Regions from separate parts of the Klebsiella electrica genome, predicted to be linked through region 1. Evidence: predicted binding sites of a transcription regulator. Region 1 holds the regulator's gene; each other region holds the start of a gene.
The links. The regulator Fur, encoded in region 1, represses iron uptake genes when iron is present. The targets are predictions, from matches to a motif close to ATAATAATGAGAACNACTATCAA.
Positions count from the first base shown of each region.

Region 1 (2,270 bases):
TCCGACTTGGTACTACGGTGAAGCTCAGTGCGACTGGGATGATTTTTTCCCGACGCTGGAAGAGGTCGACTTTAACGGTAAACTGGTTGCGCTGTTTGGCTGCGGCGATCAGGAAGACTACGCGGAATACTTCTGCGACGCGCTGGGCACCATTCGCGATATCGTTGAGCCGCGCGGCGCCACCATCGTTGGCCACTGGCCGACAGCGGGCTATCATTTTGAAGCCTCTAAAGGCCTGGCGGATGACGATCACTTCGTCGGTCTGGCTATCGATGAAGACCGCCAGCCGGAATTGACCAACGAACGCGTAAGCCAGTGGGTTAAGCAGGTCTCTGAAGAACTGCACCTCGAAGAAATTAAAAATGCCTGATGATTGTGCGGCGTTACCGTAAAGTTTCGCCGCATTAATAGATAGAAGCAATCAAACAAATAGCTACAAGTTTTTAACTTTTAATCACATATCTGTACAATGTCCTCTGATTTAACGAGGTCAGGTGACGCAGTTTGTAGCTGGGGCCTCGTTTTTGACAGCATACAAGGCCCGATACTTGCAGTTTTCATTTGACGACAGCAGTTCTATAATGAGACGCATTGCATCGGGTGATTCTCTGTATTACTTCCGCTGATGGAAGTAGATCGTTTAGCAACAGGACAGATTCCGCATGACTGACAACAATACCGCATTAAAGAAGGCTGGCCTGAAAGTCACACTTCCTCGATTAAAAATCCTGGAAGTCCTGCAGGAACCGGATAACCATCACGTCAGTGCGGAAGATTTATACAAGCGCCTGATCGACATGGGTGAAGAGATCGGTCTCGCTACTGTTTATCGCGTGCTGAACCAGTTTGATGATGCGGGCATTGTGACTCGTCACAACTTCGAAGGCGGTAAATCTGTTTTCGAACTGACCCAGCAGCATCATCACGATCACCTTATTTGCCTCGATTGTGGCAAAGTGATCGAATTCAGCGATGAGTCTATCGAAGCGCGTCAGCGTGAAATCGCCCACCGTCATGGCATCCGTTTGACCAACCACAGTCTGTACCTTTACGGTCACTGTGCGGAAGGCGACTGCCGTGAAGATGAACATGCACACGACGCGCTGGAAAAGTAATTTCCCACCGCGTGAACCGCAAAAAGCCAACCTGACGGTTGGCTTTTTTTATGCGCGAAATCTGCCGCGCCCCCTGCCCTCGTACGCGAGTTGACGTTACCGCATTCCGTCTTACCCCCTGGGATGGTGGTTGATGCGCGCTGCACTTATCAACCGGCGGAACATCAACGCTGAAACGCCAACGGGCGAAGATAATGCTCCGCCCGTTTTCACTCTGTCGTCCGTTTTATTTCGTCGTGTTGTTGCTGCGAATCCCTTTCCAGATGCGATCGCAACGCGCTTTCACCGCCTGATCATTACCGGTACGGGTCGCCTGAATACACTGTTGGTAATCAAGAACGCGCACGCTTTCCTGGTTGGCAAACGCCTGATGCTGTTTCTCTTCTTTCAGCACGTCCAGAACGCTCTGGCAGGCCTGAACCTTGTCCGGGTTCCCTTCTGCCGTATTGATACAGGCGCTATAAGCCTCTTTTAGTTTCGAATCTTCCTTCGGCGCGGGAGCCTGCGTGCAGGCAACCAGACCCGATGCCATAACCGCGATGAGCAATAGCTTCTTCATAATTAACCTCTCAGGTTTGCGGCAGATTTACATCTGCCGCAGCGGCATCAGAAAATAGTGAACGGAGCGATAACCATGAACTTCACGTCACGCTCATCCTGGAAGATGTTGCCATAGCCACCGCTCCAGCTCGGGATATCGGAGTGGTTGTCGTATTGGGTAAAGTGCAGTTTAAACAGCGTTCCTTTTGCCCGGCCGTCCTGTACGGTGTACATCGCATCGAGGCTATACGCGGACTCTTCCGTAAGCGCCCCATCTGCGACGTCTTGTGAAAATTGTCCTGTCTGGCAACAATCGCGCCCATCTATTTTGATGGACACGAACGATGAATTCCCAGACAACAAAAGATATTCCCTGCTTCCGTTCTTATTTGCCTGATGCCCTGCGTTTAAGATTTGAAGATAAACTGACCATCCGGGCCATCGCTCAGCGCCTCGGTCTCAGTCATTCCACAATACATACGCTTTTTCAGCGCTTTATTGCATCCGGTATCGCATGGCCATTGCCCGATTCAGTCTCATTCGCTCAGCTTGACGCCATCCTTTATGCCAACAGAAAAAATGAATCCACTCGCCCTGAAATCAGCGAGGAAAAAT
Region 1 covers NZ_CP041247.1:3,757,006-3,759,275, forward strand. Annotated here, with positions in the region: gene fldA (flavodoxin FldA) at 1-370, shown strand, start outside; gene fur (ferric iron uptake transcriptional regulator) at 663-1,115, shown strand; gene chiQ (ChiQ/YbfN family lipoprotein) at 1,342-1,674, opposite strand; partial or broken gene Electrica_RS17965 (ChiP family protein) at 1,722-1,916, opposite strand; gene tnpA (IS66-like element accessory protein TnpA) at 2,000-2,270, shown strand, end outside.

Region 2 (2,270 bases), 1.7 Mb from region 1:
CCAGGCCCCAATCGCGTTAGTCTGCTGTTTTCAGGTCGCCCGCGTTGATGGAAGACTCTTATGTTGATTGACGATATCGATTTTGCCCGCCTCTACCAACAGCAGCTTGCTCTGGCGGGGCGAAAAGAGAAACCGCCCGCCCACTGGGATGCCCGGGCGGAACACATCGCCATCGTCGATGCCCCGGTCATCGACAGCTATCTGCGGCAACTGCTGGCAAAAATCGATTTGCACGGCGCCAGCAGCCTGTTTGATATGGGATGCGGGCCGGGTACCGTCGCGCTGGCGCTGGCCAGCCAGCTCAACGAGATCTGCGGCGTCGATTACAGCCAGGGAATGCTCGATGTCGCCGCTCGTCGGGCTACGGCGCAAGGCGTTCGCCACGCGGTCTGGCACCAGCGGGCGTGGGAAGAGAGCTGGGAGGGGCTGCCGCGCTGCGATATCGCCGTGGCCTCCCGTTCCACCCTGGTGGCGGATATGCGCGATGCGATGCAAAAGCTCGATCGTCAGGCGCGACTGCGGGTCTACACCACTCATCTGGTTAACCCTGGGTTTACCTCGTCGACTATCCTGCGCGTGCTGGGACGAGACAGCGCGACGCTGCCGAACTATATGTATGCCGTGAACGTGCTGTATCAAATGGGGATTCATGCCAGCGTCGACTTTATTGATGGTGACCCTCAGGATAACAGCAGCTATCCGCTGTTTGAGCGCAACGTGGTGGCGGCGTTCGGCGCGCTCAGCCCGGCGGAGCGGGAACGTCTCGCACGGTGGTATCCGCAGCAAAACCCGCAGACCATTCAGGTTGATGCCCGGGACTGGGCGCTGATCGGCTGGAGTTGCCGTCGCTGAACATGTTCCCCACCTGAATTCACCGGCGCGGGCTCCCCCTCTTTTCCCCGGGGCGCATAAAGCGCCCATTACGTAGCATCATCCTGATATTTATCATGGTTTTTCCCAGCGGGCGTGACAAAAACCGGCTTGATCTCGAGAAAGCAAACGATAATAATTCGCATTACATTTTTACGAAAGATGACACTTTCGTTTTTACTGCGTAGCGGCGTACAGGAGTACCAGGCTACATCAACTCAGGATTATGTCATGACCGCTCGCGTCATCTGCAAACGCCCGGCGCTGTTATACGCGCTGGCCGCCGCCTTCCCGCTTGCCAGCCTGGCGGAAGAGACGGTTATCGTCACCGCGCAACCCGTCGACTCGGCGGTCTCGCCAACGCAGGGCTATAGCGCCAGAACCTCCACCGGCGCGACAAAAACCGATCGGCCGCTGATTACCACCGCGCAGTCGGTCTCGGTCATCACCCGTCAGCAGATGGCGGATCGGGGAGCCAATACCCTCAGCCAGGCGCTGGAATATACCCCAGGGGTTTACTCCAGCTTCGGCGGCGGCACAACCCGCTTTGATACGGTGTCGTTGCGCGGCTACCACGGCGGCGATGTTGATAACCTGTTTCTCGACGGCATGCGCCTGATGAGCGATGGCGGTAGCCACAACGTCCTGCAAATCGATCCGTGGTTTATTGAACGGGTTGACGTCATCCGCGGCCCCTCTTCGGCGCTGTACGGTCAGAGCGTGCCGGGCGGGGTGGTGAATATGACGTCGAAACGTCCGCAGTTTGCCCCGGAAGGCCATTTCCGTCTCAGCGGCGGGACGCAGAACACCAAAGGGGCCGCCTTCGATTATACCGATGCCCTCAACGATCAATGGGCTTACCGGGTTATCGGTATGACGCGCACCAGCGACACTCAATACGATAATACCCGCGAAGAGCGCTATGCCATTTCGCCTTCCCTGCTCTGGCAACCGGATACCGATACCTCGCTGCTGCTGCGCGCCTACCTGCAAAAAGATCCGTCGGGCGGTTATCACGGTTCGCTGCCGCTGGACGGCACCCGCTATGCCCACAACGGGCGTAAGCTCGCCACTGGCACCAATGAAGGTGACCCGTCAGACGGGTATCGGCGCCGCGAGCAGATCTACAGCTACGAGTTTACTCATCAGTTCAATGACGTCTGGTCGGCCTACTCCGCCGGGAGCTATACCCACACCAACGTCTCGCTGGATCAGGTGTATCAGGTCGGCTGGATTGACGGCAGCGACAGCCTGGCGCGCGGCTACAGCGGCTCGCGCGGCTCGCTGGATGCCTGGTCTACCGATAACCGCCTGCGCGCCGATTTCACCACCGGCGAGCTGGCCCATACGCTGATCGTCGGCGGGGAGTATCACCGTTTCCGCAACGATCTGTGGACCGG
Region 2 covers NZ_CP041247.1:2,050,340-2,052,609, reverse strand. Annotated here, with positions in the region: gene Electrica_RS09715 (methyltransferase domain-containing protein) at 61-852, shown strand; gene Electrica_RS09710 (TonB-dependent siderophore receptor) at 1,102-2,270, shown strand, end outside.
Region 2: Electrica_RS09710 (TonB-dependent siderophore receptor) is a predicted target of Fur. The motif match lies at 1,000-1,022, and genes of this name have one in related genera.

Region 3 (2,270 bases), 1.4 Mb from region 1:
CGTTTGCGGCCCGGGGAAAATTATTTCCCCCACAATCTCCGCGAATTGTCTTCTATCTGCCCGCTCAGGCGCCGTTTCTGCAGGGTGCGGCTCCAGCTCACCGACAGCCCCGCTGCCGAGAGCAGACGATGATATTGTTCGTCATCGAACGGCATATGCCAGGCAATGGCGCCCGCCTCATGGACGCTCACATCGCTGAGCCGGGAAACCAGCTCCAGCGGCGCATCGCCGGACACCCGCCCACCGGCCACAACCCGATACAGCCAGCCGGTTTTACCGCTGTTCTGCATAAGCTGCGCCATATCGCTGACCGCAAAGTGATAGTTAAGCTTGAAGCACGGTGAGCGCGGCTGCGTCACCTGGATCAGCGCCTCTCCCCAGCGGAAGATATCGCCGATACAGACGTCTTTTTCCGTCAGTCCTTCGCTCGAGAGATTCTCGCCAAACGCCGGTGCGCAGAAAAGATCCGCCTGCTGCGAAAGTTCAAGGGCCCAATGGGCGTAATGTTCACGGGGATAGTGGCACAGCGCGCGATCCGGCCCGCCATGTATTTTCTTCTCCGCCTGTTCATCGCCCTCCAGCCCCAGTTCGCCGAGGATCAGTTCACCGTCGACCTGAATTTTACCGATGGCGCTTGGACGGCTGCCGTCGTAATCCCTTACCTTGCCCACAAAGACATTCACCGGATAGTGCATCGCCGCTCCTTTGCTGCGGATATAAAAAAAGCGAGTCATCAGACTCGCTTCTCATTCAGCACAATGCAACCTTATTTTTTGGCGGCAAAACGCGCTGCTGCTTCGTCCCAGTTAACCACGTTCCAGAACTCTTTGATGTAGTCCGGACGACGGTTCTGGAATTTCAGGTAGTAAGCGTGTTCCCAAACGTCCAGGCCCACAATCGGGAAGCCGGAAGCGCCGGAGACAGCTTCACCCATCAGCGGGGAGTCCTGGTTAGCGGTCGAAACCACGGCCAGTTTGTCGCCCTTCAGCACCAGCCATGCCCAGCCAGAACCGAAACGGGTCGCTGCCGCTTTTTCAAACTCAGCTTTGAAGTTATCAACGGAACCGAAATCACGTTCGATAGCGGCTTTCAGGTCGCCCTGCAGGGTAGTGCCGGTTTTCAGGCCTTTCCAGAACAGGCTGTGGTTAGCGTGGCCGCCCGCGTTGTTACGCAGTACGGTTTTTTTGTCAGCCGGCAGCTGATCCAGTTTGGCGATCAGTTCTTCTGCAGACAGGTTAGCAAATTCCGGCAGGCTCTCCAGCGCAGCGTTGGCGTTGTTAACGTAGGCCTGGTGATGTTTAGTGTGATGGATTTCCATCGTCTGCTTATCAAAGTGCGGTTCCAGGGCGTCATAAGCGTACGGCAGGGCTGGCAGTGTATAACTCATAATCATCTCCATTATTGTCAAGCGGCAGGAAGTGTTAATGCCGCGTAAGCAGTTGGTTCATTATAGTTAATTAAATGATATTGAAAACGCTTATCAATGCCGTATTTTTAATAAGGTTATAACACACAGGTCTACCCGCATTTTTGTGAGCTGGAACAAGTCATTACGTTGTTGGTTGTCAGAGTCCGCCGTCATATGGCAACAGCCTGAAGGCGAGAAAACTGACCGATTTTTACACTCATCGTGTCGGAAGAAGATTTATCCGATAAAAAAACAGATGAGGATAAAATCAATGAATCACGCGATTTTCTGGCATTTGACAGGCGTGGCCACACCGCGAATCAGGTCGTCATCGCCTTACTCTCAACGCGGCCCAGGGCGGCTTTACCTGACAGCGTGAACGCCGAGATAACCGTCACCACCAGCGCGATGCCACCGAGAATAAGATAGGTGTCCTGGAAGCCAATCCGGTCATACATATTGCCGGCAAACGCGGAGAGGAAAATCGCCGCCACCTGTTTGGCAAACTGAAAACCGACCAGGTAGATCGTCGCCGACAGGCGAGTATCGAAGACGCCGGTGATGTATTTAAATGCCCCCACCAGCAGGAACGGAACCTCGAGCGCATGCAGCATTTTCAGCGCCACCACCTCCAGCGCGGTGGTCGCAAAGGATGAGCCAATCATCCGCGCCGCCATCACCATCCCGGCAATCAACAAGGTATTTTTGGCGCCGATGCGGTTAATAATCCACGGTGAGCAGAACATGATAATGGCATTGCAGATCTCCCCGGCGGTGGTGGCAAAACCAAACGCCCGGGTCCCCGCTTCCGGGGTGGTAAAGAAGGATTTAAAGAAGGTGGCAAACTGCTGATCGAACACGT
Region 3 covers NZ_CP041247.1:5,165,710-5,167,979, forward strand. Annotated here, with positions in the region: gene yiiM (6-hydroxyaminopurine reductase) at 21-695, opposite strand; gene sodA (superoxide dismutase [Mn]) at 767-1,387, opposite strand; gene Electrica_RS24700 (MFS transporter) at 1,729-2,270, opposite strand, start outside.
Region 3: sodA (superoxide dismutase [Mn]) is a predicted target of Fur. The motif match lies at 1,462-1,484, and genes of this name have one in related genera.